4 regions of the Bacillus sp. D386 genome follow, and region 1 is predicted to be linked to each of the others. Evidence: predicted binding sites of a transcription regulator. Region 1 holds the regulator's gene; each other region holds the start of a gene.

Region 1 (3,837 bases):
ATTTTTTATTACGTAATTTTTTTATTTTTTCAGGTGTGACATCCTTACCTTCTGGATCGATAATTGTCAAACCTTCAACCGTATTTCTCATTGAGGTACGAAAGGTTTCCAAATACTCTTTCCTTAGAAGAGATTGTTCAGTGGCTTCTTCTTTTGTAAGGCCAACTGTTTTTGATTTCTTAGATAATTCATTAATTCTTTTAATTTTATGCATTGGCAGCATGGTATTGCTCCTTCTATATAAAATATAAGTAGATATTGTCATCGTATAGAAAAACTGCGTAATTTTCAAGAATGAACTATTGATTAGTATTCTTTTTCATATATTCTGAATATCTTCGATGAATGGTGGCTTTTGAGAGATCATAGCCTTTTCTGTTTAAATTCTCCGTAATTTCAGCAAATGTTAATCCTTTAATACGCAGCTCAATAACCTCCTGTAAAGGTACCTCTGACCTTTCTCTTCCGCCTCCAAGATGTTGATTTGCTAAATTTCTTTGTGGTTTATATCCATTTTCAATTGCTCGTTTCATCCCTCTTCTGATTTTACTGTTTTGTAATTTTCGCTGATATTCCTCTACTATACTGATGATTTGCAAAAGCATGGCATCTGTTTCAGAAACCTCGAGCTCACCATTATGAGTAACCGTATATAATTTAACCCCTTCTTTATAGATGCAATGTAATAGAGCAATCTTGGCATTTCCTCTGCCCAGTCTTGTTTCATCCTGAATCAAGAGACCCTCGATTTCTCTATTTTTCATTTTTTCCAGCAAGATTAGAATGCCTTCTCGTTCTAAATCATATCCACTGGCTTGTTCTTTCTCGATTATTACCACCTCGAACCCCTTTATGGCAGCCAGTCTTGTTAACTCCTGCTCCTGCCTTTCCAGTGATGTTTCCTGTGAACTTTTATCTGTGCTGACTCTGCAATAAATTCCAACCTTCATTTTCTCTCACCATTCTTCTTTACATATAGATAAGGCCGGGAAACATTCCCGACCTTACTGATTATATAGTTATTTATCAGAATCTGCTAAGTGTAGCATTTCTGTATTTTCGTTCATTTTCTTTACAGGAATCACAATCGTTTGCCCTTCCTTTAAATGATTAATGTGCAAGTCATTATGTTCCTGAACCCAAGAGACAAATTCAGTCTGTGTCATTTCGCTGCCGTCAAAACGTTCAGCCATATCCCAAACTGTATCTCCTTTTTTAACCGTGATTTGTTGATAATCGTCTTTTGGTGCTTCAATATTTGTTACTATCATTGTAGTTATTAATAAGAAAAGACCGATAAAAAACAAGATGGAATAATTATAAGAAGTCCATAATTTTTTCATAAATAAACCCCCATCGAATGTATGTTCGTTTAATATAAATCAAGTATAAACCGAACAAACGTTTTGTGTCAATACAAAAAACGAACTTATGTTTGTACTGTTAAACAGGAAATGATATACTAAAAACAAGAAAAGCTAAAAGAGGTGCGGGAGATGACTACTAAATTATCCAAACGGCAACAGGATATTTTGCTATATATTAAAGAAGAAGTAAAAACGAAGGGCTATCCGCCTTCCGTTCGAGAAATTGGCGAAGCAGTCGGACTGGCTTCAAGTTCCACGGTTCATGGTCACTTAGCGCGATTGGAAAGCAAAGGACTCATCAGACGAGATCCTACCAAACCACGTGCTATTGAAATCCTGGATATGGATCCACATGACCATATTCCAAAAACAAATTCAGTTAATGTACCATTAATCGGGAAAGTAACTGCAGGGCAGCCTATTACAGCTATCGAAAATATAGAAGAATACTTCCCTCTGCCTGAGCATATGGCTCCTGCCGATGAAAATGTGTTTATGCTTGAAATTATGGGTGACAGTATGATTGAAGCTGGAATACTTAACGGTGACTATGTTATTGTTCGCCAGCAGCATACAGCAAACAATGGTGAAATTGTCGTAGCCATGACTGAAGATGATGAAGCTACCGTAAAACGTTTCTTTAAAGAAGATACTCATTTCCGTCTGCAGCCGGAAAATTCTATGCTCGAGCCTATCATTCTACAAAATGTCAGCATCCTCGGTAAAGTGATCGGGTTATACAGAAATATTCAATAAGAACGATGGGACCGGCTTTCAGCCGGTTCTACTTATGTGTTTAAAATCTATTATCTCTATTTTCTCTATTAAACTTATGCATTTAAAGATTGGCATATTCCACTTTATGAATAGATTAACGCTTTTATTTATCTTCTTGTTTACATAATATAATTATGTAATACAAAAAGCTTGCAACCATTATGATTGCAAGCTTGAAGGTCCTATATATCCCATCCTCTGTAATAGTATCTTGATCGTTTACTCTCTTCATAACACGACTGACAAATAGCAAATGGATAATTCCAGCTTAACGGCTTATTGCATGACCGACATTTTGTTTGATATTTTTTAACCCCTTTTCTTAACTGATTATGTGCATCTGAACTGATTTCTTCTCTTACTCGCTCCCAATAGACCGTTTCACTTCTTCTATCTAATTTATACAAAAACAATAAATGCAATCCTACTGATTTATAAGATAATTCAAGTTCATCCAAGGAATCTTTCTTTATTAAAGGCTCTCTCAATTCTCTTCTATCCACAATGGCTTTCATATTATAGAGCCATTGATTAACAAGGCTCTCCTCATTCGCTGAAAAAGGTAAATGCAGAAAACCGTATAAATCAGTTATCGACATTCGTCCTTCTATTTGTTCATGGCGAATTAAATGATATAAAGCTTTTTCCTGAGTAAGCGGTGCTTTTGTTGTTCCGGCAGGATTTTTAAATTCATCCCATAATTCAAAGAATTGATCAAAGCTGGAATGATAACGTTTAAAGCGTTCAAATACAACCTGTGTAGGAGCTATTGTAAATGTACTGATTGGCCGGTCTTCACCATTCAACAACCGTTTCATTAAACCAATTTGATCAGTAAATGCCACTCTTCCTTCATTATATATACCTTTACGTCCGGCACGGCCTGCTAACTGCTTTACTTCCTGGGAGGTCAATAAACGTCTTCTCGTGCCATCAAATTTATCATTTTCCAGAAAAACGACCCGCCTAATCGGTAGATTGAGCCCCATTCCGATGGCATCTGTAGATACAATCACTCGCGTCTCCCTGTTAATAAACCTCTGAATTTGTTTAGCTCTTGTCTCAGGAGGCATACTTCCATAGATCACACTTACTTTATGGCCGTTTCTTTCCAGCTTTGAAGCGGTTTGAAGCACTTTATTTCGAGAAAATACAATCAATGCATCTCCTGCCTTGGTATGTTCGATCTTAAAAGGTTTTTTCTCTACAATCAGCGGTATATCACGTTTGTATTCATGAATTTCAATATCATTTCCCTGAAGCAGATTTAAAATCATCCTTTTAGAGTTGTGACTGCCTATAATGTGAACTTCCCGAGCACGCGCTTTATTAATAGCTCTAAACCAAGAAAACCCACGATCCTTATCTGCAATCATTTGCGCTTCGTCTATAACCATGACATCGAATTCATCTTTCTCGGTAAACATTTCAATTGTGCAGGAATAATGCGTGGCATTTGCAATATCCTTTTCTTCTTCACCTGTCTTTAATGCACAGGCAATTCCGTTGTTTTTAAGCGTTTCATATACTTCAAGTGCCAATAGCCTTAAAGGTGCCAGGTATATACCAGATGCAGCTTGCCTTAATCTATTTAGTGCCTGATAGGTTTTACCGGTATTTGTTTCTCCTATATGCAGAATATATTTAGTGTTACTATAAACGGTCGTCTTGTATTCCACACCAAAGATGTCAT
Region 2 (3,837 bases), on a different contig from region 1:
TTGCACTGGATGCCTTTGAAAAAGGTAAAAGTGATATCGATTTTATTTCTGTCACAAGTCGGCATTTCACAGAAGATGAAGCTGGTATTCTCTCAAAGATTCATAGAATGATCGCTCAAAAATATAAGACTCCAGAGATGGACGGTGTCTATATTACTTGGGAGACTTAGGGAAAGTGAACAATGATCATCAAAATCATTTTTATTATAATAGCGGAAATTTAAGCTTTGGCCCCTATTTTAATTTCAATCCTGTGACATGGACACTTTTTGCTAAAAAAGGAATTACTGTTCTTGGGCCTGCTTCCTCGGATTTTGAACTGGAATTCCGCTCGAAACAATTACAATCCTATGTATTCGCGAATATGAATACATACTGGGGCGATCGAGTTCAGTGGTTGGAATCCTCATTCGATGAATTGCTGAACATGCCTGCTCACGATATACGGGAGGAAATAGAATGGACAGTTCTTGGGCTGCTTTGTCAATACTATACGTTAGCGGAAGACGATATCATTTCCAAGACAGGGGCAGGGAGATATGGTTTAAGCCATATGCCAAAAGAGTATCATCAGATTATTAATGAAGCTGTTCTTGCTCGCACAACTGATAAGGAGACTTTATATAGTTCAAACAAGGAACGTTTGGATTCGACCCTAACATTTTCAAAGTATTTGATTAAATACTGTCAACGTTTTCATTTTATTTAGGGAAATACCGTGATTAAAGAGTGAAAACAAGAAAATCACAGGGCGGGATTAAATGATCCTCGCTCTGTGATTTTGTTTATACACCGTATTTATTCGTTACAAGTTGTTTGAATTAATTCCCAAAGTTTTTCTCCAATTCAATTAGCTCGGCGGAAAGTTTCATAAATGCTTCTTTGTCCTTATTGTCCAAGGCATGATCGATTTCTTCTTTCAGTTTCCTATGTGCATGGGTTAGTTGAGCTTCGTAAATCATCATATCCATCAGTAGATCTTCCATGGTCCCCTGGTCAACAGTCACATCAACAGCTTTTACGATATCTGTATTTGCTTTTTCGTGATTCATGGATATCCCCCCGTTGCTTTTTTTTATTATAAGTCAGATGAAAAGAAAAATCAACTAAATATTTAAATTATTCAGAAAATTTACTTTGGTAGTTTGAAATAGTTATTTATCATATACCCAGAATATAAAATGAATTAACCGTAACAATCATGGGGGTTCTGGGTTAAAATTGAAATTTTGGTGAATAAACCAATTATTTTAAAATATTATGTTATATTGAAATTGTAGTTTAATTGCAGGATTTATAAGGAGGAAGCTATGGAAAAGAACGTGATTACCAGGAGAGAGGATTACGAAATAAGTCCATTTACATTTGCTGTTGTTCCAGTAGAATACGGATCGAAAACGTATTCTAAAGTGATTGAATTTGATGAAGAAATTTTAGTACCTTTTAGGCCATCGGAAGTAGTAAAATCCAGCTGTGATTATTTTGGGGCTGATTATCCTGGGAGATGCCAGTCGACGAAAAAGCTCCTCGGTATCTCGCATAAAGTGCCGATATCGTTAGAACCGGCTAATCGATTATTCTTTTTTCCTACTACATCTCCTGCAAAAGAATCATGTATTTGGCTTTCTTATGAACACATTGTATCCAGAGTTAAGATTGACGCGACTAAAACCCAAATTAATTTTCATAATAAGCAATCTATCGTTGTTCCAGTTTCATATAGTATCATTGAAAACCAGATGCTCAGAACTGCAATGCTGAAGTCGAAGCTGCTTCAAACCTTAGCAGAGACGGAGCGAAAGACACATTATTTATATAACGCCATGCAAGTTAATGATAGGAATTCAGATTTCCAAGCAAAGCATGGTTTAATGCATTCATCAAATAGTTATAAGGAAGGTCGATGAAACTTATTGCTGTTAATTTTTCAGTTGGTCAGTCCACTGCTTCAAAAAATAATACTCCAGTAATTCCTGTACTTTATTTCGAATACGGGGATTGAAATAATTATGGTATTCCTCATAGCCTTTATACAGAAATAAAAAGGAGGTGAATGATTCGTCTCTTTTTGTTTCTTCCACTTTGAGTTGATGTGTCCTCATATAGTGGCTTGCTTGCTTCAATTCTGCTTGGACCTGTTTCATGGTTTCATCAATTAATAATATGTATGGTTGTTTTAATTTAAGGGGCGATGCTTTTACCACTTGAAGGTCTCGGGCAAGTACGGTGAGGACCATGGGTAGATAGATCGCTTTTTCCATTATATTGCGCTCTTCTGTAGGGATGCGGGTCATGTAAATCGCGTCCTTTCAATGTCTGTAAAAAAACGAACGTATGTTCCTATATAGAATAATCGCTTTTCACATTTTTGACAAGTTTATTTTCTAACTAATTCTCTCCTTACAGCAATCTGATATAATAGGGGTAAGGATTGTTTCAATCTAATGTATATGGGGATATTTATATAGTATGGACTGAATTTGTTATTTGTTTGTGAGGAGAGACTATGGATCTTAATTGGTTAACAGAATGGCTAACATTGGAGCATTTAGCCGAATTAATAAGTGATTATAGAAACTTAGGTCCCATTCCGGGATTGTTGCTCCCGTTTGTTGAAGCGTTCCTTCCTTTTTTGCCTTTGTTTGTTTTTGTGACGGCTAATGCCAATGCTTTTGGCTTATGGATTGGATTTCTTCTCTCCTGGACAGGTGCTGTCGCTGGTGCGATGGTTGTGTTTTATTTGTCCAGAAAATATGGAAAGAAAAAAGCCCTTTCATTTTTACATAGACATTCGGCTGTGCAAAAAGCGATGCTCTGGATCAATCATCATGGATTTGGCCCGTTGTTTATCTTGCTTTGTTTCCCATTCACTCCTTCCGCGATCGTAAATATAGTTTGCGGATTATCTGACATTAGTCCAAAACAATATATGCTTGCTGTCTTTGCAGGGAAATTGGTCATGATCTTTACTATTAGTTATATTGGCCATGACATTATGTCTTTAATTCGCGAACCAGTAAAAAGTATTATTGTTGGTATCGTCATTTTCCTTTTATGGCTAGTAGGCAAACAAGTAGAAATCCGTTTGAATCGGGTGGAACAGAAGGACCATTCGTAGAATGGAAGGATATCTGTGAAGAGTGAAAAAAGCAGTTGTTAATAATTGACTGAAAGTTTATAATTATAACTAAATTATTCCATTAAAGGAGGTGTAGAGATGAATCGTTCTGTGAAGGTATGTTTGCAATGGCTTGAAAACTTGTCATTGATCCGTGCCATTTTTCATGTGCAATTTCGCCAAGGGGGTAGTCTGCCCTTTTCAGGAAATTTCATATGAAAAAGAACGATAATAAGTCTCTATACCCTTGATAAAATAGGAATTCAAAAGCCATGGGGAAGTCTTATATCGACTTTCCTATGGCTTTTTTTCATGTACAGGGTATGAGCATGAGAGGGGTTCATACACATGATTGTATGCAGTGTACAGCAAATTGAAAAAAACTATGGCGGAACAAAGCTATTTGAAAATATTACGTTTGAGATCAAGGAAGGAGAACGAGTTGGATTCGTCGGGCGGAATGGCTGTGGGAAATCAACAATTCTAAAAATGATAGCAGGCGTCGAAACAATTGATGAGGGGGCTATTCACATTAAAAAGGGTGCAGCAATAGGTTTGCTGTCACAGATCCCTGACTTTACTGACGGTATCACGGTATATGAATGCTTGCAATCTGCTTTTAGCCATATGGTTGAGCTGAAGGAGAGACTGGATAAACTGGAACATAGTATGGCAACTGATATTAATGAAAGCTCATTGGCTCGTAGTATAGAACAGTA
Region 3 (3,837 bases), on a different contig from region 1:
GTCATTATTCCTGGAGAAGGTCCGATGAATATATTTTTAGCAACCCACGGTATTCATCATATTGAAGATGTCCCGATTATCGATTCATTCGGCTCGGCCATTAAAATGTGTGAATCACTTGTCGATTTGCAGAAAATTAGTGGTATGACGACTACGCGAAAAGGGTATTATCATGCAAAACCACCCGAAGAGATTGTTGAAAAACTGCGTGACTATTATCAGTTGCAAGCTATAACCAAGGAAATGGATTTTGGATTATCCGTGCGTGAGTTTGCTGCTAATTAATACAATTGAGCATGATTATATTGATAGAATATAGCATAAAAGGTCTTTCCTAAGTTTTTGGAAAGACCTTTTGCGTACATTATTTTGTTGGAGCTGCTTCTTTTACAGACGCTACTCTAAATGTAGTTTGTTGGCTTCCTAACATAGGAGAGTCCTGTTTAGCTTCATTCGGTTTGCCTTCCGGACGTTTGTGCGCTTTTTTGAAGGAGTCGCTGTTTTTCCAGGCAAGGAAGCTTTCTTCATCCTCCCAGTACATATTGACGCTCATCTCATCATATTCTGTCAGGCCCTCTGTAAGTAAAACCTCTACTTTAACAAATCCTTTAAATTTATCTAATTCGTTACCGGAAGTGAAACGGCCTGCCATTTTTTCTGCGAAACCTGGTTTGGTTTTAATTTTGTTTTGAACAACAATCATGTGATCATTCTCCTTTTATTTTTATTTTTCTGGAAAATATATCAGATTACTTCTTTGAAAATCACTCTTACACTGCTATTATATATCTTTTTCGAAGATTTTGAATTCATTATGCTTTAGGATTTGCTAATCATGGCTCTATCATATTTTTTCTATATGATTGAAAAGCATTGCATGATGAAATAACCAACATAGTTCGTTCATCCTTCTATATAACCCTTCAAATAGATTAGTAATCAATTTTTCTATTATTTTTTGCAAAAAGATCTTAAATTAAGAGTTTTCGAGACTTACGAGTCAAAATTTGAGTGACTAAATGACTGTATAAGCTAGATTAGTCTAGTAATCCAGCCGATTTTCGCAGGAATTGAGCGGAAATTGATATTAATTGAGCGGAATTCCATATAATCGAGCGGAAATGGAGTGGAATTGAGCGATTTTCGTAATAATTGAACGAAACTCAACATAATTGCTCTAATTTACTTATTTATGAGCGAATTGAAAAGGAGAAAAGTGAAAATAATAGTAGATGAAGCGACTGTTTTTAAAACGTTTTCGTAAATTTTTATGGTGAACTATGTCCGTTGTCTTAAAGTATTTGCACGCTTCCATGCTCTTATACATAAATTGTAAATAATTTTCCATTGAATACGAACGTATATTCGCTTATCATTAAGAATATAATAAAGACGAACATACATTCTATTTAAAAGAAGGTTTTAACATGATTGATTACAGTACTTTACCGCATCATTATGTTATGTGCGTGGATATGAAAAGTTTTTTTGCCAGCTGTTCAGCGGTGATGATGGGACTGGATCCGCTTGAATGTTATTTGGCTGTGGTGAGTGATACGGAACGGAGCGGCAGTGTGGTGCTGGCTTCATCTCCCAAAATGAAGAAAGAGTTTGGCATTAAGACAGGCTCGAGATTGTTTGAGATTCCGGATGATCCGCGCATTATAAAGGTTAATCCTAATATGGCTACGTATTTGCGTATCTCTACTGAAATCAGCCGTTTATTCAATCGATATGTACCTAAAAGCGCAATTCATACGTACAGTGTGGATGAAAGCTTCTTAAAGGTGGATGGGACCACTCGTCTATGGGGAGATATCGTAGAAATTGCTGAAAAAATCCAGGATGAAATTGATCGGGAATTCCAGCTTCCATGCGCGATTGGAATCGGTCCGAATATGCTGCTTGCTAAGCTGTGTCTTGATTTGGAGGCCAAGAAAAAAGGAATCTCCCAATGGACCTATGAGGATGTACCAGAAAAATTATGGCCCTTATCCCCCTTGAGCGAAATGTGGGGAATCGGAAAGCCGATGGAAAAGAAGCTGAATGGAATGGGGATTTTTTCAATCGGTCAATTGGCGCGTTATGATCTGGCGACGCTTGAAAAGAAGTTTGGCATTATGGGCAATCAATTGTATCACCATGCCTGGGGTGTTGATTTATCGGATATCGGTGCTCCGATTATGGAAGGGCAAATCAGCTTTGGAAAAGGCCAGGTTTTACTGCGTGATTATAAAAAGCCTGAGGAAATCAAGCATGTTATTCTGGAAATGAGTGAGGAAGTAGCAAGAAGAACACGTGCAAGCGGGATGGCGGGCAGAACCGTCAGCTTGGGAATTTATTATAGCCAGGATGAATTTGGAGGCGGATTTCATCGCTCTATGACAAGAGAAACGCCGACCAATATTACGATGGATATTTATGAAATGTGTTTAACCTTGTTTGAACGGTTTTATACAGGCAAAACAGTTAGGAAAATTTCTATTACACTTTCGAATGTTATCCCCGATCGAGAGATGCAAATCAGTCTATTTGACCAGGATAGCTGGCGCAAACGCGAACTTGGCTTTGTGATGGATCGAATGCGTAAAAAATTTGGATCGAATGCGATTTTACGTGCCGTGTCGTATACAGAGGCAGGAACGGCCAAGCATCGAAGTACGTTGGTTGGAGGACATAGAGCATAACAGACAAGTGAAATGGAGGCTGCAGGGAATGATTCGAGATCGCGGAAAAATAAAATGGACATCAATGATGCTGCCTGAACACGTAACAATGCTTAGAGCATGGGCACATGAGGACAGCTATGAAACAAGGAATGAGCTTGATGAACAGCAAGTGGAAGCGATGAATACGATAATTATGGAGGCTTTGGAATATGGGAAGCCTGTGATGATCCGCTATTACCGTACAGCCAGTCGCCGGTACGGTACGGTGGAAGGACATATTCATTATTGCAATGAACAGGCTCAAAAGCTTCATATCGTTGATGAGGACGGAGATGTTTGTTTTGTATTTTATCAGGAAATTATGGACGTACAATTGAAAAATTGATGGCCTGCAATTTGCTATAAGCTTATGCATATGTTGGTTATGGCTCTTCTTTTTTGTTCTAAATAAACTTTACTACCCAATTTTGAGGACATGAAAACGCAAATATTAGACAAAATTCCACAAAAAGTTTACTATGTATATAGACCTAGAAGTAAGAAATATACAGATAATGAATTTTTAACATCGATTTCAGTTCTGATAACTTTGCCATGGGATATCAAAACAAAAGGGGTAAAGAAAAATGGAAAAAGAAAAATATAGCACGATTTATCAAGCACCTTATGGATTAGTTATAGGAGAGTTAAAAAAAGAAATGACTAAAGAAGATGCTGTAGCATTAGGGCAAAAATATTGCTCAGAGAATGGTTTCAGTTATAAAGGTACGTATACTGGCGATGAAGCAGTGGCGGCTTTACAAAGTTTGATACAAAAACATACGAGAGCAGTTCATTAAGCTGAACGTTCATTTTTAAGACATAGAGGCAGTGTTCATTGAATGCTGCTTTTTTTATTTCAGATTTAATTATTAACAGGTTTGCGGGTTAAGTGAAATCGGGAACCTATGAGATAAATAGAGAGAAAGCATGGTGGACAACAGTGGAAATTACATGGACAGACGCAGCATTAGAAAAGGTAAAAGACAAGCTGACAGATCAAGAAGGCGTATTTTGTTTGAAGTATGAAACAGAAGGCTGTGGCTGCGTAGTAAGCGGTGTAACCAATTTATATTTTGTTAAAGAAACTACTTCTCAAGAAGTAAAATGGGAAACCAATGCCTATCCT
Region 4 (3,837 bases), on a different contig from region 1:
TTTTAGATTAAAATGCAAAATAAGGTATTTTTCTGGTTTCATATGACTGATAATTTTATACTAAATTATCCGATCGTTTAATCCTATTAGGTAATCAGTCGATAGAGGTCGAGCTTTGTTGTTTGAATATGAGATGAGGTTTTCGGAGGAGAATATTGCTTTTGTATTCTGTTTAGCAAAAATAAAAAAGACTGTTTTTGGACCACTAATCGTGATTCCAAAAACAGTCTTATATCATCGTTTAAACAAATTAACCTTAGGTTCTGTTTTATTAATAATACGTTTGATATTAGCGCGATGGCGATAGAAGATAAATCCTGCCAGGAAGATAATTAGGATTAACATGGAAGGATCTCCGCTAAACATGGCATAAATAAGTGCCACAACTGCAATCAACATAGAAGATAAGGACACGATTTTAGTTAGGTATAAGAATACAAAAAAGCATGCAACTAGAATCACAAATAAAAGTGGATCGTATCCGAGCAAAATACCTCCGGATGTAGCTACAGCTTTACCGCCTCTGAATCCGGCAAATATAGGGTACATATGGCCGATAACTGCCAATAAGCCGCATATCAACGGAATAGCAATCCAACTTGGCCATTGATCAGCTTGTATATTAAATATGTATGGCAATAAGGTGGCCAAAGTACCTTTTAAGATATCTATAGTTGTAACGATAATTCCGGCTTTTTTCCCAAGTGTCCGGAATGTATTGGTTCCTCCTAAGTTTCCACTGCCATGCTCACGTATATCAGTGTTATAAAAAACTTTTCCTATAATTAAGCCTGAAGGTATTGAACCTAGCAGATAGGCCAATATAAACAAAAAATATAACATATAAACAGTTCCTTTCTTACACTACTGGTTAATATATTTTAACATGTACCTGCAAAAAGAAAATAAAAAAATTATTTTTATTAACTTCCCTATTCTGCGCTGACCGTTTATTCTATAATAGCCTATGGGTATACATAAGGATAAATTTTATTATTGAAAGGGGCTATATTCATGATAGAAAATCCAAGCAGAGATGAAATTGGTCTCCTCTTAAAAAAAGCGAAACGAATAGCTGTCGTCGGTCTTTCTGATAATCCGGAACGGACATCTTACATGGTATCTAAGGCCATGCAGGATAATGGATATGAAATTATCCCGGTCAATCCTACAGTGGATAGTGTTTTGGGTGTAAAGGCGGTTGCGACATTGAAGGATATTGAGGGGCATGTGGATATTGTCAATGTTTTTCGCCGATCTGAATATGTGATGGATCTGGCTAAGGAATTTTTGGAAATCGACGCCGATATATTTTGGACACAGCTGGGAGTTATTGATGAAGAGGCCTTCCAAATACTAAAGGACAAGGATTACACCGTCATTATGGACCGTTGCATAAAAGTGGAGCATGCATTAACTAAATAATAAAAAATGGCCACCAATTGCTCGTAAATAGCTCATTGGTGGTTTTATAATGTTGTAGGTAATAAAAACTAATAGTTGTAAAAACACCGAAGATGATACCATAATTAAGATACAGGGACTTATTTTATTTGTTTTTTACAGGGACTGGAAGCTGGGATGTCTCGTATACATAACCTTTATCTAAACTTTATTTGCGAAACGAAAAATAATCTGTAAAAATAGAGCAATAGAGCTTTAGTGTGCTGTTTATACTATCAAGAACATTTGTTCTTGTTTAAGAATATGTATATAATAGAAGTTGTAACGTAAAGAGAGGGGTACATAAGTGGCAAAAAATATAAAACCTATTGACTATAACGAAGATGCCATCCAGGTACTTGAAGGATTAGAAGCTGTCCGAAAACGACCGGGAATGTATATCGGAAGCACAGACACACGAGGCCTGCATCATCTCGTTTATGAAATCGTTGATAACTCCGTGGACGAAGTATTGGCCGGACATGGGGACGAAATTATTGTAAAAATTCATAAAGATAATAGCATCAGTGTAATGGATAAAGGTAGAGGGATGCCTACTGGAATGCATAAAATGGGTAAACCGACTCCGGAGGTTATTCTAACCATCCTTCATGCAGGAGGAAAATTTGGTCAGGGTGGCTATAAGACGAGCGGTGGTTTACATGGGGTTGGTGCATCGGTCGTAAATGCTTTATCAGAATGGCTTGTTGTTACCATTAAGCGTGATGGTTTTATTTATGAACAGCGTTTTGAAAATGGCGGAAAACCTGTAACGACTTTAGAGAAAATTGGTAAAACCAACCAAACTGGAACAACCATTCATTTTAAACCGGATGAGAGTATTTTCTCTACCATTGTTTACAATCGTGAAACCTTAAGTGAACGCTTACGCGAATCTGCCTTTTTATTAAAAGGTTTAAAAATTGAATTACATGACTTACGTACGGATGAAAAAGATGTTTATTATTATGAGAATGGGATTGAGGCATTTGTTTCTTACCTAAATGAAGAAAAAGATACATTGCATCCTGTTGTAAGCTTTGAGGGGACTCATTCTGATATTGAGGTTGATTTTGCTTTTCAATTTAATGATGGATATTCGGAAAATATTTTATCATTCGTCAATAATGTCAGAACAAAAGATGGCGGAACTCATGAAGTAGGAATGAAAACTGCTGTTACACGTGCCTTTAATGAGTATGCACGTAAATCCGGTTTGCTGAAAGAAAAGGACAAAAACCTGGATGGTTCAGATATCCGCGAAGGATTGGCTGCTATCATTTCTGTAAGAATTCCAGAAGAATTATTACAATTTGAAGGACAGACAAAAAGTAAACTTGGTACCAGTGATGCCCGTTCTGCGGTAGATTCTGTTATATCTGAAAAATTATCTTATTATTTAATGGAAAATGCCGATATTGCGACATCCTTGGTCCGTAAGTCGATTAAAGCGGCTCAGGCCAGAGAAGCAGCCCGAAAAGCAAGAGAAGATGCACGCAGCGGTAAAAAACGCAAGAAATCGGAAGCGTTGCTTTCAGGAAAACTTACACCGGCGCAGTCCCGCAATCCATTGAAGAATGAACTATACCTCGTCGAAGGAGATTCTGCCGGAGGGTCTGCCAAACAAGGGCGTGATCGAAGGTTCCAGGCTGTTTTGCCTTTACGCGGTAAAGTTATTAATACAGAAAAAGCTAAGCTTGAAGATATTTTTAAAAATGAAGAAATAAACACAATTATTCATGCTGTCGGTGGTGGAGTAGGATCCGATTTCTCCATCGAGGATATCAATTATGATAAAGTCGTCATTATGACCGATGCTGATACGGATGGCGCCCATATCCAAGTATTATTGCTTACCTTCTTTTATCGTTATATGAAACCATTAATTGAACATGGTAAAGTATTCATCGCCTTACCTCCTTTATATAAAGTTAGTAAAGGAAGCGGTAAAAGAGAAGTTATAGAATATGCTTGGGATGATGATGAATTAGAAGGTACCATTAAAAAGGTTGGAAAAGGATACATGCTTCAGCGATACAAAGGTCTTGGAGAGATGAACGCAGACCAGCTATGGGAGACGACTATGGATCCAGAACAACGTACCTTGATCCGTGTATGCATTGATGATGCGGCACGGGCAGAGAGACGGATTACCACATTAATGGGTGATAAAGTAGAACCAAGGCGTAAGTGGATTGAAGCCAATGTTGCTTTTGGTTTAGAAGAAGATGGAAATATTTTAGAAAATGAGAACTTAACGGTTGCTGGTGAGGAGGAAGTATTATGACAGCAGAGAAATACCGCGATCTCCCTCTTGAGGATGTGATTGGCGACCGCTTCGGCCGATACAGTAAATATATTATTCAAGACAGGGCATTACCGGACGCACGAGAT

Evidence for each region. Region 1 encodes LexA, which represses DNA repair genes until DNA is damaged. Its sites were predicted from a motif close to CGAACATATGTTCG; they were not measured.
Region 2: a site for LexA is predicted at 2,328-2,341, ahead of FHY45_RS04150 (YhjD family protein). Genes of this name have one in related genera too.
Region 3: a site for LexA is predicted at 1,355-1,368, ahead of FHY45_RS09035 (Y-family DNA polymerase). Genes of this name have one in related genera too.
Region 4: a site for LexA is predicted at 1,683-1,696, ahead of parE (DNA topoisomerase IV subunit B). Genes of this name have one in related genera too.

The regions. Positions count from the first base shown of each region.
Region 1 is NZ_VEMV01000002.1:7,028-10,864, forward strand. It holds gene FHY45_RS05040 (DUF896 domain-containing protein) at 1-223, opposite strand, end outside; gene FHY45_RS05045 (YneB family resolvase-like protein) at 300-950, opposite strand; gene yneA (cell division suppressor protein YneA) at 1,020-1,343, opposite strand; gene lexA (transcriptional repressor LexA) at 1,497-2,123, shown strand; gene FHY45_RS05060 (helicase-related protein) at 2,327-3,837, opposite strand, start outside.
Region 2 is NZ_VEMV01000001.1:857,891-861,727, reverse strand. It holds gene FHY45_RS20780 (nucleotidyltransferase domain-containing protein) at 1-170, shown strand, start outside; gene FHY45_RS04165 (DUF4111 domain-containing protein) at 176-709, shown strand; gene FHY45_RS04160 (IDEAL domain-containing protein) at 822-1,052, opposite strand; gene FHY45_RS04155 (competence protein ComK) at 1,311-1,907, shown strand; gene FHY45_RS04150 (YhjD family protein) at 1,920-2,294, opposite strand; gene FHY45_RS04145 (TVP38/TMEM64 family protein) at 2,507-3,118, shown strand; gene FHY45_RS21190 (RAxF-45 family protein) at 3,218-3,337, shown strand; gene abc-f (ribosomal protection-like ABC-F family protein) at 3,467-3,837, shown strand, end outside.
Region 3 is NZ_VEMV01000003.1:51,479-55,315, forward strand. It holds gene FHY45_RS09025 (aspartate/glutamate racemase family protein) at 1-285, shown strand, start outside; gene FHY45_RS09030 (heme oxygenase) at 365-703, opposite strand; gene FHY45_RS09035 (Y-family DNA polymerase) at 1,428-2,687, shown strand; gene FHY45_RS09040 (YolD-like family protein) at 2,716-3,054, shown strand; gene FHY45_RS09045 (hypothetical protein) at 3,296-3,508, shown strand; gene FHY45_RS09050 (iron-sulfur cluster biosynthesis family protein) at 3,652-3,837, shown strand, end outside.
Region 4 is NZ_VEMV01000003.1:673,647-677,483, reverse strand. It holds gene plsY (glycerol-3-phosphate 1-O-acyltransferase PlsY) at 235-843, opposite strand; gene FHY45_RS11935 (CoA-binding protein) at 1,015-1,425, shown strand; gene parE (DNA topoisomerase IV subunit B) at 1,763-3,730, shown strand; gene parC (DNA topoisomerase IV subunit A) at 3,724-3,837, shown strand, end outside.